4 regions of the Paenibacillus sp. VT-400 genome follow, and region 4 is predicted to be linked to each of the others. Evidence: riboswitches for the same ligand, from Rfam matches in the RefSeq annotation. Region 4 holds a riboswitch; each other region holds the start of a gene.

Region 1 (3,858 bases), 360 kb from region 4:
CGTATCGATATAAGGAACTGTTGGATTTGTACAAAAAACACAAAGACCACATTTCTTCAGTTACCTTATGGGGACTCCAAGATGAGAAGTCTTACAACAACCAGGCTATGCTGTTTGATTCAGCCCTGAAGGCCAAAAAAGCATACTGGGGACTCGTGGATGAATCCAGTTTGCCTGTGTTGACACAGAGAGCCGCCTCACTTTCGGGTAAACCGGATATCAAAAAACAGTCACAAGATCCGCTCTGGAACAAAGCGGTGTCCACTCCACTGAAGGGTGACTCTTCGGAATCAGCCAGTTTCCGCACCTTATGGGATCATAGTAATCTGTATATCCTTGTGGATGTTCAGGATGCAAAGGCAGACGTGAATGACAAAGTAGATATCTTTGTCGATCTCAATAATGGCAAGACTACCTCATATGAAGCAGATGACCGACATGTAATCATTAAGCGGTCGGGCAAAGCTGAGGGCGCGGTGCAGCGTTCGTATCGTGTACGCGAGACAAACGCCGGATATCAGGTTGAATTGTCTATTCCATGGGGTGGTATACAAGTCGGATCAGAATATGAAGCCGGCTTGGATATCCGTGTGACTGATGGCGGTTCAAGTGGGACACAACCTTATAATCCACTGTACTGGAATGATCGAACACAATCTCAGGAACAAGATACAAGCAAATACGGCGTGATTCAACTCACCCCTATGCCCAAATCTGCACAAGCTGTGCAAGGGATTGTTCAGATTGATGGGAAGAAAGACGCCCTATGGAATAAGGCTGTACCATTTGAAGTAAAACGGTTGAATGAGACCAAAGGTGCAGAGGCAGTGGCTCGCGCAATGTGGTCAGGTGAGTATCTATACCTGCTGATCGACGTCACTGATCCAAACATCATTACAGACAGCATCAACCCATGGGATCAGGATTCGGTTGAGATTTTCCTGGACGAGAATCACCAGCGCACACCGTATTTTCAATATGATGATGCCCAGTTCAGAATCAGTGCAGACAATGTAGGAACCTTTGCAGGCGGTGCCTCACCCGGACGCCTTGTAAGTGCTGTGAAGAAAACGAATAAAGGATACCTCGTAGAAGCCAGAATTCATTTACAATCATTGACGCCCAAAACAGGAAATGTTCTCGGCTTCGAGCTTCAAATTAACGACAACCAGGGCGGAGGTAAGCAGAGCGTAGCTAAATGGAATGATACGACCAATGAGAGCTGGAGAAACACTTCCCAGTACGGAATACTCACTTTTGTCGGAAAGAACAAACTCGGGCATTAAACAATCGGCAGTAGTTGCAAGAATAGAAACCATCATAACAGTGGCTAAAACTCAACCATTGTTGTGATGGTTTTCATCGTTTACATACGTCACTCAAGCTGATGAGGGCGATACAATCTGCCTTGACTATATTTAACAGCCCTTGATATACTAAATGGATGTTATTTTTTCTTTTATGCGGATAAGAAAGTAATCAACTACATACAACCGTTTGCGAGGGAGCCTTAACCGGCTGAGAGGGTGTTAAACCGACCTTACCTGATTTGGATAATTCCAACGTAGGGATGCAACGATGAAACGCTGTACTTGGGTAGCTCATGCGAACCCCCTTGTTTTAGTGTATTTGTCTGCGAAACATCCTATGGATGTTTCGTTTTTTTGTTTTTAAATACGTACATTATGAATTGGAGGAACACATGTTGACTATTTCAGAGAGACTATATCAGGCAGCACAGCCTGTGTGGAAGGAATGTCTTGAGCATCCCTTTGTTAAAGGAATCGGAGATGGTTCCTTAACGGTTGAACAATTTCGTTATTATTTGCTGCAAGACTACTTGTACCTGTTCGATTATGCCCGTGTATTTGCACTAGGTATCATCAAGTCGCACGACCCGAAATTGATGCAGTTTTTTAGTAAAAACGTAGATAACATCCTAAATGGTGAAATGAAAATTCATCGTTCTTATATGGAGCGATTAGGAATTACAGAGGATCATGTTTTCCAGGTAAAACCTGCACTGAAAAATGCAGCCTATACTAACTATATGCTCTCTGTTTCCCATGCCGGTGGCATAGCAGAAGTACTTGTATCCATTCTGGCCTGCTCATGGAGCTATGCAGAGATTGGTCAAGTCCTTGCCCAAAAGCCAGGCGCAGCTGATCATCCTTTTTACGGAGAGTGGATCACAGGATATGCTTCCTCTGAATACAACAACAACAATCACTCCCTAGTGACGTTAACGGATAAGCTATTAGAAGGCTGTAGCGAGGGAACGTACCAACGGATGGAAGATATTTTCGTGATGTGCAGTCGCTTTGAACTTGATTTTTGGGAGATGTCATGGAGGCTGGAGCCTTAAGTTCACTGTAGTCAATTAAAGTTGAGAGCAGCGTCCATAAAACAGTCTCAGGATGGAAATTAAGTAAAGGAACGCTTGTATAAGCGTGTTTCGTGATGATACCGAAAAAAGGGCGGAGTGTATCCGCCTTTTATTATTGTTGAAATTCTTGACATAGGAACATTTTGTTCTCTGAAGTCTCTGGCTAAAATCAAAAAGGGTGTCAGGACGGAATGTTCATAGCAGTCTGAATGTTTTTCAGATCGAGCTGAATTTGCTCTGCAATATGGTAAGGGTGGTATAAGCCATGCTGCACCATGTAATTTGATATCTTTTCATGAGAGTCTATCGCTTCATCGAGCTGTTTCATCAAAATTTGTTTGATTTCGGGGGTGGCACATTCGGTCACAGCCATGGCGTAGTTTCTGACACTGCTCTTGGCGTTCATCAAAAAATCCATTGCGATTACGTCATCGGTCAACGTATTAAGACCAGTCATATGTTCTAATATTGGGTTCATTTTTTATCTCCTATACAGTCGCTTTAGACAGCACTTCACCGAGCTCCTGAAGTTGCTGTTGTGATAATATCGCATCTTGTTGCAAAATTTGCTTGAGCTCCGGGTCGGTTACCAGAGCTTGCATGGTCTTGGATTTAGTCATACAAACCGTCTTGAACGCAGCTATTTCATGCACCTCGAGCATCTCATGCAAAGCGTAAGTGGAATCCATTCAGATTGTCCTCCCATGTATCTATTCATATTTAAGGCTTTAAGATGACTTTAATGCAATCGTCCGTTTTTGTATCGAACACTTCATAGCCCCGTTTGGCCTCGCTGAGCGGAATGACGTGCGTAACAATGTCGCCAGGGTCCACTTTGCCAGACGTAACCAACTCGTACATGTATGGCATGTAGTGAATGACCGGAGCTTGTCCGGAACGGATATTCACGTTTCGCTGCATGATATCACCGAGCGGGAATCCGTTATAACGTCCGCCGTATACCCCAGTGACTTGAATGGTGCCACCTTTGCGAACAGCCTGAGATGCAATGATAAATGCGCTCATGGTGCCGCCTTGCAGTTTCATACCGCTGGCTAGAAATTCAAGATCGCTCATCTTGCCGTCCATTCCTACCGCATCAATGACAACATCGGCGCCGCCTTTGGTCATTTCCTTGAGAGTGTTCCCAATATTCTTATCCTGTTCGAAGTTTACTATTTCCACATGGTTTGTTCGCTTCGCATGCTTTAAGCGGTAATCGACATAGTCGACGGCTATGACCCGCTTAGCTCCTTTCAGCCAGCAGAACTTCTGGGCCAGGAGTCCGACCGGGCCGCAGCCGAGCACAATGACCGTATCTCCATTTTTAACGCCGGCGTTATCTACGCTCCAGAATGCCGTCGTCATGGCATCGGCGATCAAGCTTAGCTTTTCGTCCGGTTGTTCGCAGTTTTCAGGGATCTTAAAGTGGGTAAAATTAGCAAATGGGACCCGTAAATACTCCGCTTGCC
Region 2 (3,858 bases), 3.0 Mb from region 4:
TCCTAATCAATAGGATAATAATACCATGCAAATTCATAAAAACAAGATTAATAAACTATGATTTTACAAAAAAGTTTTTATCCTGAATTGATTTCAATTCTTATTATCTAAATAATTTCGCAATAAAGACAAAACGAACCTACCGAAACAAATATTTTCGGTAGGTTCGTTTTTAAGTAAATTTATATATTCTAGGCTCCAAATCTCTGACGATAACCGCACTTTCGACACAACTCTTCCACAGCTTCGCGTTTGGAGAAGCCATATACCAGATTGTTCGCTCGCTCACCCTCAATAATCTCCGAGAATGACTTCTCGTGCACATTACCCAGGTTAATCACACCCTCGCCATCGAGACAGCATGGAACCACCGTTCCATCTACAAGCACAGCTGCCTGACCGCGAAGTGCATGGCAAAAGCCTTTACCGTCATCTTCAGGTGCATCCAGACTTGGCCACTGGAACTCATGGTCCTGATTCAGGTATACATTCGGGGCAATTTTGACCCCGCTGCCTGGAACTACTTTTTCCTCAATGCGGAAATCCAGATTGAATTCACGTTCCAATACTTCAAGGGTCTCCCGATTTCGATTCATCTGAGCATTTGTGAAGTTATCCTGTGTCAGATTCCACAACCGAAATGAGATGATGACATTGTGCTTAACGGCCTCGTGTACAAAGGACAAAATATGACGCAGGTATCCGTCACGGTCTGTTGAACCTTCATGCCCATCGAAGCTGTGCAGAGAGAAATTCATCTGCCGCAGCGCTGGTTTGCCAAGCAATTTATGCTGAGTCTTGGGTAACAGTGTACCATTCGTTGTAATGTTCACCTTGAGTCCCTTTTCATGTGCGGAATCGAGCAACAGATCTATTTTGGGATGCAACAAGGGTTCGCCTTTGACATGTAGATAAATATGATTGGTGTGTGGTTTAACTTGATCCAGTATATTGTTGAAGACTTCAGGGTCAATGAATCCTTTGGCACGCTGTGTCTGCGGACAGAAGCTGCATGCCAGATTGCAGATACTCGTGATCTCAATATATACTTTTTTGAACGTTTTCAACTCGGGTCCCCATTCTGCTTCGGAGGGAGAACAATCCCGCCTGCATTTGTGATCCGGCCAATATGCGCCACCACTATTATATCGGGTTAGGGAGCCCAGGTAAATTGTTCAGTTGTTCGGGTCTGACTCCACGCTCATCTCAAGAAATCCATCATGCTGCCTCTTTACAGTTCATGTTCAAGTGATATATGCTGAACACACAACTGCATATCTTGAACTTTTGCACTAGGGGAGCCTTGCGGCTGAGACGAATATGACTATTCGGACCCTTTGAACCTGATCTGGATCATACCAGCGGAGGGAAGTGGAGCGGCCTTTTAGTAAGCGGATTTTTTTCATGTATGTGAAGATAAATTGCGGATTTAACTTACAGACCCACTCATTTCTCCGGAAATGGGTGGGTCTTTTTTGTTCCTTTTGCAGAGTATAGGATGCCGTTGTTATTCCAGCAGTCTGACATCAAGGGGGTGAGGATCAGATGAACAACCATGTAACCATTGAGAACGTTAGCTTCGCTTTTCCTGAAAAAAAGGATTCACCCGTGCTCGCCAATGTGTCGCTTCAGGTCCAACAAGGAGAATTTGTCTCGCTCATTGGCTCCAGCGGGTCAGGTAAAAGCACGCTCTTCAAGCTGCTCGCAGGCTTGCATGAGCCAACCGTTGGCACCATCGATATAGCTGATGTACCGCAAGGACAACGGCTCGGACGAATCGCCTATATGCCGCAGAAAGATCTGCTGTTATCCTGGCGTACCGTCATGGAGAACTGCATGCTGCCTGCCGAGCTTGCACCAGGCCGACAGGACTGGGACAAGTTACGGGCAAACATCCTAGCTGGGTTGGCAAGGTTCGGCCTGTCAGGTTATGAGCAGGCCTACCCGGATGAGTTATCCGGCGGCATGCGGCAGCGGGTGGCATTGCTGCGTACCTTGCTTACAGGCGGGCAGCTCATGTTACTGGATGAACCCTTCGGTGCACTCGACGCCTTAACCAAACGAGAAATGCATCGCTGGTTGTTGGAGCTGTGGGAGGACTTTGGACAAACCGTGCTGTTCATTACACATGACATTGAAGAAGCCCTGCTGTTAAGTGACCGTATCATTCTGTTAACTCCAGGGGGGCAAGGTCAGCAGTTGCGGGAGATGACGGTTCCTTTACCACGCCCAAGGCATTCGGACATGATCTACGAACTGGCTCTCGTGCAGATGAGGCAACAACTGGAGGAACAATTGCATGCAAAATGATAGAGCTGAGGTTAGCGTCTGGACGTGGTGTTCGAAGTGGCTCTCGAAATGGTTTTCCCAATATGGTTTGTTTATTATGCTCATGTTCTTATTACTGGCGATCTGGGAAGTGAGTGTGCGTATGGGTTGGGTGCCCTCCTTCATCATTCCTGCACCCAAGGCCATCATAGGCTCACTGGTTGAACATCGTCGTCTGCTGTTGACCATCCATCTGCCTGCTACCTTTATGGAGGTTATTGTTGGTTTTGGCTTGTCCATAGTGACTGGAATTACGCTGGCAACAGGCATGCATATGAATCGGTCGATTGAAAAGGCCCTATATCCCTTCATTGTAATTAGTCAGACCATCCCGCTGATCGCCTTGTCCCCCGTATTTATCTTGTGGTTTGGTTACACGTTGTGGAGCAAAGTCGCGGTGGTATTTTTAATCGCATTCTTCCCCATTGTGGTCAGTACCTACGATGGACTCCGCCAAGGCGATCCGGAGCAGCGTGAACTACTGCTCACCATGGGCGCCAACAAGTGGGATATTTTTTGCAAACTCCAGGTTCCGCTGGCACTTCCCTCTTTTTTCTCGGGGCTAAAGATGTCTGTGGTGTACTGCGTGGTTGGGGCAACGATTGGCGAATGGCTTGGTGGTAGCAAAGGTCTAGGGTACTTCAGCCGTCGTATGTCCAGCAACATGAACACGGATGCGATGTTTGCCGCCATTTTGCTGTTATCCCTGCTTGGGATCGTTTTGTTTGTACTGATTACCTGGCTGGAGAAACGGTTTAGCATACGGCGTCATCGTCATGGAGGCAAAAGAAAGGTTGGATAATACTTAGACAGAAATTAGATGTAAATACAGTAGTTACAATCTTCAAAACAAAACTTATCTTATGCACAATTTCAGCAACATCTTCAATCAGTTCATTGTCACATTGTCGTTAACATGCTGTTGCCCATTTTCTACAAATCAAAACGATGAAATGAGGAACTTCATTTATGAATAACAAAGGTATATACTCCCTGCTTCCCATCATGCTCATTAGCCTTTTCCTGATCATTAGCGGATGCAGCACCATGAATACTAGCAAAAACAAGCCAACAACAGACTCTGCAACTAATGTACAGCAAACAGATCCGTCTGCAACCGAACCAGCATCAGACACCAAAGATAAACTGTCTATCATGCTCGACTGGTACCCGAATGCAGTACACTCCTTCATCTATGTGGCTCAGGAAAAAGGATACTTTGCAGACCAAGGTCTGGATCTCGATATTCAGATGCCTGCGGATACCAATGATTCGCTCAAACTTGTTGCTGCCGGAAAAATTGATCTGGCCCTAAGTTATCAGCCCCAAATCTTGCTCGCGCGTGGCGAGAACATTCCTGTACGTTCCATTGCTGCTGTTGTTCGGCACCCGCTTGTGCATCTGTTGACCGAAGCGAATGGCAACGTAAGTTCACCCAAAGATCTTGAAGAAAAGACTGTTGGTTATTCCTCCATTCCTCTGTACGAAGCGATGGTACGCACGATGATTAGCAAGGATGGCGGCAATCCC
Region 3 (3,858 bases), 3.0 Mb from region 4:
TCTGCCGGAACGGTTAACATTACCGGTGGGGCAGCGTATAAGGCTTATGATAAAGTGTTCCAGATGAATGCAGCTGGAACAATTAACATCAAAAATTTCCGTGCAGATGATATTGGCAAACTGGTTCGCCAAAATGGTGGAACTTCCTTCGCAGTTAACATGACGCTGGATAACTCCAACATTTCCAATGTGAAAGATTCGATTATGCGTACAGACAGCAGTACATCACAAGGCAAAATTACGAATACCCGATATTCCAAAGTACCAACGTTGTTCAAGGGGTTTGCTTCAGGAAAAACGAGCCAGTCTGGGAACACGCAATATTAGACAGGAGATTGAATCGCCGGAGTTGGTAAAAGTTTAAGCTCCGCTTGTAATTTGAAGTTAAAATATAACGCCAAAAAGAGCGTCCCAAGGTCATTGCCACAATGCCTTTGAGGGCGCTCTTTGTAATGCAGATGTGATAATATATTTCTGCTGAGCAATGTCTTATAGAGGATGCTCAGACTATTTCTCTCCCGGAACTTCAACGATGACTTTGCCTTTCTCGGGGACAACAGAACCGGTATCAATAGAGCCCAATTTGTTCATGATCTCGTAAGAGGTTTCTTCAAGCATGCGAGAGTACTTGAATGATACGAGTGTTTGACCTGTTACGGAAGGACGAGTCCCTGCTTCAGCAACGGCTTTGTTTTTAATAAAGAACAGGTCACCGATGGTTCCGGCATTTTTGCTGATGTTAGCCTGCCATTGTAACAGTGCACTTCCATTTTTAAGGATATAATAACTGATCAGATCGTTATCCTCAACAACGAAGAAACGATCTTTTTTACCTTGCTCAAAGATGTATTCAATGGATGAATCCACCGGACCCAAAGGATTGCGAATGTCCAGACGTGCTTGTCCCAGTTCAGAGAAGCGTGGCAGATGCAGTGCGGCTTCACGCGCCACAGTCAGATCGGAACTGTTATATTCTTTTACAATCGTAGCATCGGTAGTGTAAATGTAGGCTTCCTTGGCCTTCTGGTTCCACTGCACCTTGGCACCAAAAGCTTCACCGATGGCACGGAGCGGAAGCATCGCTTTACCATTCACCAGAATCGGCGCTGAGGATAATGTCGCATTCTGACCGTTTTTCTTCATTGTTTTGCTGTTAGGTGTAAGGACATACTTATCGCTGCCTGTGCTAATGCTGATCTCTTTTGTTTTGTTATTGTAACCAAACGTATAGTTGCCGAGGAATTGAAGCTCCGTCAATGCCACGTACGTAATACCCTGCCGTATGACAACATCATATTGAGCTTGAACATTGTTAATATAAGTTGTCGGTTTAGGTTTAGTTGTTGCGGCTTCCGCCACAGTGGATGAGAGTAAGGCAGGTGCCGTGCCTGCGGTGAGTATCGAAGCGGCAAGGACCATTTTCCATGTTTTAAGCTGCCAAACAGAATTGTAATCTTTCATCACTATCAATCTCCCTTCTAATGTTTAAGACGGACTACATAACCTAAATGTTTCATATTATGGAAAGTGAACCATCAGATACGTTCCCCTGTTACCCCAGATGAAGCATGATGATTTTTCTAGGGATTGCCACAAATACCCATCTGATGTACATTAGAAGCAATGAAATAAGTGAACCGGGAGCTCAATGAAGTTGGGCTGAGAGAGTGGCCTTGTGCTGCTGACCGTACATCTGATCTGGGTAATGCCAGCGTAGAGAACATGGATTTGCGATATGTAAGGGTGAATTGTGGGAATGAACGTGGATGAACAACAGACCTCTTTGAACTGTGGTGGTGTATCTGCCAGGGCGGAGGGGTGCTGGTTAATATTCCGTATTTTCGACATCCATCCAATACATCATTGTGAAGATTGTCCACTGTGCGTGAGGCCTGCCCGGAACCGGGGAGGCTTTTTCGTTTATTTTTACAACCCCCACAGGGAACAAAGGAAGGACGTAGAGAACATGGCAACAACAGCAGGCAACAAGCGATTGAAACTAACGGATATTCTGGTAACCATCGTGATCGCAGTAGTGTTTGGGGTGATTTACAAGATATGGGGACCTACATATGACTTGATGAAACCATTTGGCGTTCATGCGGAGCAGATGATCTACGGCATGTGGTTTATGGCGGGCACGTTTGCTTTTGTTATCATTCGTAAACCAGGTGTGGCTATTCTTGCCGAAGTTGCGGCTTCAACGGTAAGTGCTTTTCTGGGTAGTGAATGGGGCATGTCCACACTTGTATACGGTCTGTTGCAAGGATTGGGAGCCGAGATATTCTTCGCCGCATTTTTGTATCGTAAAACCAATCTGTTTGTCACCTGTCTTGCAGCCATAGGAGCTGCAGCGGCTTCGCTTTTGCTGGATTATCAGTACGGGTATATTGATTCACTCTCGGCGTGGAATTATACGCTATTTATCGGATTCCGCTTCATTGGAAGTATTCTGATTGCTGGAGTGTTTGCTTATTATCTTGCCAAAGCATTGGAACTAACCGGTGTAACGCGTTCACTCAGACCGGTATCCAAACAAGATTATGAGGCACTGGATTAGATGAACGGGGAAGGGAATTCGCAAGCGGTAAGTGTCACCAATCTAAGATGCAAGTTCCCAGGAGAGAAAGCCTTGGTATTTCAAGGCTTGTCTCTTTCTGTGCGTCAAGGAGAGAAAGTGCTGTTGCTTGGCCCGAGTGGCTCCGGTAAATCGACGTTATTGCAAATTTTGAGCGGTTTAATTCCACGTTCGGTTGAGATTCCGATGAAATGTGATGATATTCAGGTTCCCGCCAAAGCAGGAGTGGTCTTTCAAGATCCGGATACCCAGTTCTGTATGTCCTTTACGGATGAAGAGATCGCATTTGTTCTGGAAAACCGAAATATTCCGCGTGAAGAGATGCCTGCTCTGATTGAATATTATCTGAAACAAGTGGGGTTATCCTTTGAACAGAATCGTGTATTGATCCAGTCCATGTCTCAGGGGATGAAGCAGCGTCTTGCGATTGCTTCGATGCTTGCCATGGACCCGGAGGTATTTTTTTTGGATGAACCCACTGCACTGCTGGATGATGAGGGGACTTCCCAGGTATGGGATACCGTCAAACGGATCGCCAGTGACAAAACGATAATCATCGTTGAACACAAAATAAACAAGATTGTGGATATGGTCGACCGCATCATTGTGTTATCACCTGAAGGAAAGATTGTGGCGGATGGGCCAGCACAGCAGGTATTTACAGATGAACGGGGCAAGCTGAAGGCTTATGGAATCTGGTATCCGGGTGTGTGGGATGAGCACGAGCAGGCAGCTAAGGAAGAAGAGGGAAGTACTTCTGGAGAGCTTCAAGTGTGTGTGGACCACGGCATCTCAAGTTTGGAAGCACAGCAATTTTCTGGCTTATCCGATACACCGGGTATATCCCTCATCTCTCACGTCTCATCCTTATCACCTGTATCACCCGGCTATCAGCCTGCACTGGACTTGCAGCAGTTCACCGGATGGCGTGGGAAAACACCCTTCATTCAGGTAGAACAGGCCAAAGTATGGCATGGGGATTGGATTGGTATTGTCGGAACTAATGGAGCTGGCAAGAGTTCATTGTTGTTATCTCTGATGAATATCCTGAAAACAACAGGTCATTATGAGGTGGAAGGTCAGCCTTCTGGCAAAACGGAGCAGCTTGCAGATCGAATTGCGTTTGTATTTCAGAACCCGGAGTTTCAATTTGTGACCAACACGGTCGCGGAAGAAGTGGAATTCTCATTGCTGGGGGGCAGGCATACAACGGAAGAAAGACTTGTCAGGACTGATCATATGTTGAATCAATTTGGACTAATCGACCTGTCCGAGCGTCA
Region 4 (3,858 bases):
GCAATCGGTGGAGGCAGACTTGTGAAGAAAACGGCCATCGTAGGTGGGGTAGATCCTTTAACGGGTATCAAGTACTATTATCCCTCCACTTGTGGTAATGGTTACCGTGCTGAAGAGGTGTTTACAGACGCAAGACAAGCAGCTGCACAAGGCTATTTCGAATATAAATGCTCTAATCGTTAGGGTAGCCTGTATGACAAAATTATGTAAGAGGTTCCTGAACTGTTTACATTACTTTCAGAAAAGACGGGACCTGTGCTAGAATAGGGTTTCGGAACAATAATAAAAGTAATGTCTAATAGATAGGAGCAACCTCATCTTATGAGTTTATTGTCAGTAGAGAACGTAAGTCACAATTTTGGAGATCGCACGTTATTTAAAAATGTATCGTTTCGTTTACTTGCGGGAGAGCGCGTAGGACTTGTTGGTGCCAATGGTGTGGGTAAATCCACATTAATGAACATCCTTACCGGTAAATTGCTTAAAGATAGTGGAAAAGTGGAATGGACACCTAAGGTCCGTTATGGATATCTGGATCAGCACACGAAGCTTACCCCAGGCAAAACCATTCGTGACGTTCTTAAAGATGCTTTCCTTCCGTTGCTTGAATTAGAAAAAGAAATGATGAATATAACGGACCAGATGGCAGATGCAGATCCAGATAAGCTAGAGCAGTTGCTGGAAGAGATGGGCGATATTCAGGAACAACTGGAACAGGGCGACTTTTATCTGATTGACGTAAAAGTGGAAGAGATGGCCAATGGACTTGGTTTGTCCGCAATTGGTCTTGATCGGGATGTCGCAGCTCTAAGTGGTGGACAACGTACAAAGGTGCTTCTTGCCAAGCTTCTGCTTGAGAAGCCTACAGCCCTTTTGCTGGATGAGCCGACCAACTACCTGGATGTAGAGCACATTGAATGGTTGTCACGTTACCTGAAGGACTACCCTCATGCGTTCCTCTTAATTTCCCATGACACGGAATTCATGAATGAAGTCGTAAATGTCATTTATCATTTGGAATTTGCCAAATTAACGAGATATGCAGCGAACTATAACAAGTTCCTTGAGATGGCTGATATGAATAAAGCCCAGCATATTGATGCATACGAGAAACAGCAAGAGTACATCAAGAAGCAAGAAGATTTCATTCAGCGTAATAAGGCACGTGCTTCAACTTCGGGTCGAGCGAAGAGCCGGGAGAAACAGCTGGACAGAATTGAACGTATTGATCGTCCAGATGAAGCGGCCAAACCAACGTTCAAATTCAAGGATGCCCGTGCGAGTAGCAAAACGGTCTTTGAGGGCATTGATTTTGAAATTGGATATACGTATCCTTTGCTGCCTAAGATGACAATGACAATTGAACGTGGTGAGAAAATTGCCATCGTAGGTTGTAATGGTGTGGGTAAATCGACGCTGCTGAAAACCATCTTGGGCAAAATATCTCCACTCAGTGGAAAGACCTTTTTGGGAGATTATCTCGAAACGGCCTATTTTGAGCAGGAAGTTCGTGCTGGAAATATCACGCCGATTGAGGATGTCTGGAATGAGTTTTCACATTTGACCCAGAATGAGGTCCGGGGTCATCTCGCTCGCTGTGGGTTGAAAAATGAGCATATTACCCGTCCGCTTAACATGCTGAGTGGTGGAGAACAAGCCAAGGTTCGTTTATGCAAACTCTTGATGCGTGAAAGCAACTGGATTCTATTCGATGAGCCGACAAACCATCTGGATGTCACAGCGAAAGCGGAGTTGCAACGTGCTTTGCAAGAATTCAAGGGAACGGTGTTACTGGTATCTCATGAACCTGATTTTTACGAGGGTTGGGTCACCAAAACATGGAATGTCGAAGAATGGTCTGAGAAAAACTAGAAGATTCAAGACAATGTTTAACAGAAATGACGGTGACAAAAAAATCCGTCTATGGTAACATAGGCTACAACTTCATATGAACACTAGGGGGGCCGCACGATGTGGCTGAGATGGAAGAATGCGATTCCGGACCCTTTGCACCTGATCTGGATCATACCAGCGTAGGGAAGTGGCGAGCGCGTTTCAGTGAATGACGTGAGCAAACGGCAATTCGGAAGGATTTCAACCGTCTGCTTAACGAATTGAAACATGCAGTTGCGTGTATAACGTTATGGCTATAAGGTCTATAGCTTTATTGCACGAAATGAACTGTATGTATCAGTCAGTCATCTGGTCCTATAATTAATACGCAGCCACTCCCCTACGGGAGTGGCTTTTTTGTGTTTTCATAGCATTCACGCATGGAAGGAGATGAAAAGTACGGTAATTTCTCATGAACGTGTACACGGATCATTTGAACTGCATGTTGTATCTACGGGTGTAGGGAATCAAGCATCTTTTGTAAAAGCTGCAAAGGACGTTTGGCCATGGGTGGACTACATCCATATACGAGAGAAACAACTCTCGTGGCAACAAAAGATCGGTTGGGCTGAAAGTCTGCGTGGTGTTGGCGTTCCGTCTTGTCGCATCGTTATCAATGGTTCAGAACTGCCACCACAGAATGACATCTATGGCGGTGTACATTGGGGGCAAGAGGCTATACGTAACTACAACCCTGCTGTTATAAGCAATGTCCAGCGAATTCGTCTGGGTGTATCTGTTCATTCAATCGATGAGGCAAAAATCGCTGAAGAACGGGGAGCCGATTACCTTTTCTTCGGGCATGTCTACTCAACCAACAGTAAGCCTGATCTTGAACCAAGAGGATTATATGCTCTGGCTGAAGTGTGCTCTGGTGTCTCCATTCCTGTCATGGCGATTGGGGGCATCGAACCGGGAAACATTCACGCTATTCGCTCTGCAGGCGCACAGGGAGTCGCTGTGATCTCGAATGTATGGGCGAGCGATTCCCCGGATCGGGCTGCTGCATTATTAAAGCAGGCTATCGTTGCTACAGAAAGTTTGAGCCGCTGAATCAAGGAGATGAGAGGATGAAAAAGATCATTACTGATAGACCGGATAAGATTTATGCAGAAACGATTATTGTAGGCGGAGGCGTTGTTGGATGTGCCATTGCGTATGAGCTTGCTTCCCGTGGACAGGATGTGCTGTTACTGGAGCGTTCGGCGATTGCAGGAGGGACTTCTTGCGCAGCGGCTGGGATGCTGGCAGCAGACAGTGAGGATTTTGCTCATCCTTTGATGGCTAAGCTTGCCAGGCAGAGCAGGCAGTTACTTATCGAGCAACAGGTGCTAATGGCTACACTCAGTGAGGTAGAGACTGGTCTGCAACGCCAGGGATTCCTAACTCCTTTTCGTTCATACAGTGAATTAAGTAGTTATAAGGACAATCGGAAGTCTGCGTTGTCTGCTTCTGCTGATGAGGTGTGGTGGGACCGTTCCGTTGTGCAACAGGAGGCATCATGGCTTAACAGAGATACGTATGGAGCCTACTACAGACCTTACGAGAGTGAGATTCTTCCTGTCCATCTAACGAAGGCATATGCTGAATCCGCTCAAGCATTGGGAGCACGGGTTATGGAGGGCATACAGGATATACGTGTGCAAGCAAACGAACACGGCGTGCAGGGGATCACCACATCGATCGGTGAGATGAAATGCAAACATGTCATTATAGCGGCTGGATTACAGAGTGAAGAGTTGATGAGACATGTGAATCTGAGCTTGCCTGTGTGGTCGGTAAAAGGTGAAATATCCGCCGTTCAGTTCTCAGATGAACATGCAGGGTACAGACCTGACAGAACGGTGTATGCAGAGGATATCTATATTGTTCCCAAAGCCAATGGAGAGGTTTGGCTCGGGGCAACCAGTCTGCCAGGCAGAACGGATTTAAACGTTTCTGTACAGGGTGTTCAGAAGCTGCTAA

Evidence for each region. Region 4 has a riboswitch for thiamine pyrophosphate ahead of EL84_RS23990 (thiamine phosphate synthase). Riboswitches for the same ligand answer to the same signal wherever they lie in the genome.
Region 1: linked by a shared signal. The riboswitch ahead of tenA (thiaminase II) and the one ahead of EL84_RS23990 (thiamine phosphate synthase) in region 4 are both predicted to bind thiamine pyrophosphate.
Region 2: linked by a shared signal. The riboswitch ahead of EL84_RS10810 (ABC transporter ATP-binding protein) and the one ahead of EL84_RS23990 (thiamine phosphate synthase) in region 4 are both predicted to bind thiamine pyrophosphate.
Region 3: linked by a shared signal. The riboswitch ahead of EL84_RS10835 (ECF transporter S component) and the one ahead of EL84_RS23990 (thiamine phosphate synthase) in region 4 are both predicted to bind thiamine pyrophosphate.

The regions. Positions count from the first base shown of each region.
Region 1 is NZ_LELF01000067.1:2,682,258-2,686,115, forward strand. Features, by position in the region: gene EL84_RS22375 (endo-1,4-beta-xylanase) at 1-1,286, shown strand, start outside; TPP riboswitch at 1,492-1,589, shown strand; gene tenA (thiaminase II) at 1,703-2,365, shown strand; gene EL84_RS22385 (spore coat protein) at 2,568-2,864, opposite strand; gene EL84_RS22390 (hypothetical protein) at 2,875-3,075, opposite strand; gene EL84_RS22395 (zinc-dependent alcohol dehydrogenase) at 3,107-3,858, opposite strand, start outside.
Region 2 is NZ_LELF01000067.1:7,121-10,978, reverse strand. Features, by position in the region: gene EL84_RS10815 (radical SAM/SPASM domain-containing protein) at 192-1,067, opposite strand; TPP riboswitch at 1,285-1,387, shown strand; gene EL84_RS10810 (ABC transporter ATP-binding protein) at 1,546-2,310, shown strand; gene EL84_RS10805 (ABC transporter permease) at 2,300-3,130, shown strand; gene EL84_RS10800 (ABC transporter substrate-binding protein) at 3,298-3,858, shown strand, end outside.
Region 3 is NZ_LELF01000067.1:14,569-18,426, forward strand. Features, by position in the region: gene EL84_RS10825 (pectate lyase) at 1-327, shown strand, start outside; gene EL84_RS10830 (copper amine oxidase N-terminal domain-containing protein) at 508-1,461, opposite strand; TPP riboswitch at 1,627-1,737, shown strand; gene EL84_RS10835 (ECF transporter S component) at 1,967-2,560, shown strand; gene EL84_RS10840 (ABC transporter ATP-binding protein) at 2,561-3,858, shown strand, end outside.
Region 4 is NZ_LELF01000067.1:3,039,466-3,043,323, reverse strand. Features, by position in the region: gene EL84_RS24000 (hypothetical protein) at 1-183, shown strand, start outside; gene EL84_RS23995 (ABC-F family ATP-binding cassette domain-containing protein) at 322-1,872, shown strand; TPP riboswitch at 1,948-2,057, shown strand; gene EL84_RS23990 (thiamine phosphate synthase) at 2,284-2,946, shown strand; gene thiO (glycine oxidase ThiO) at 2,964-3,858, shown strand, end outside.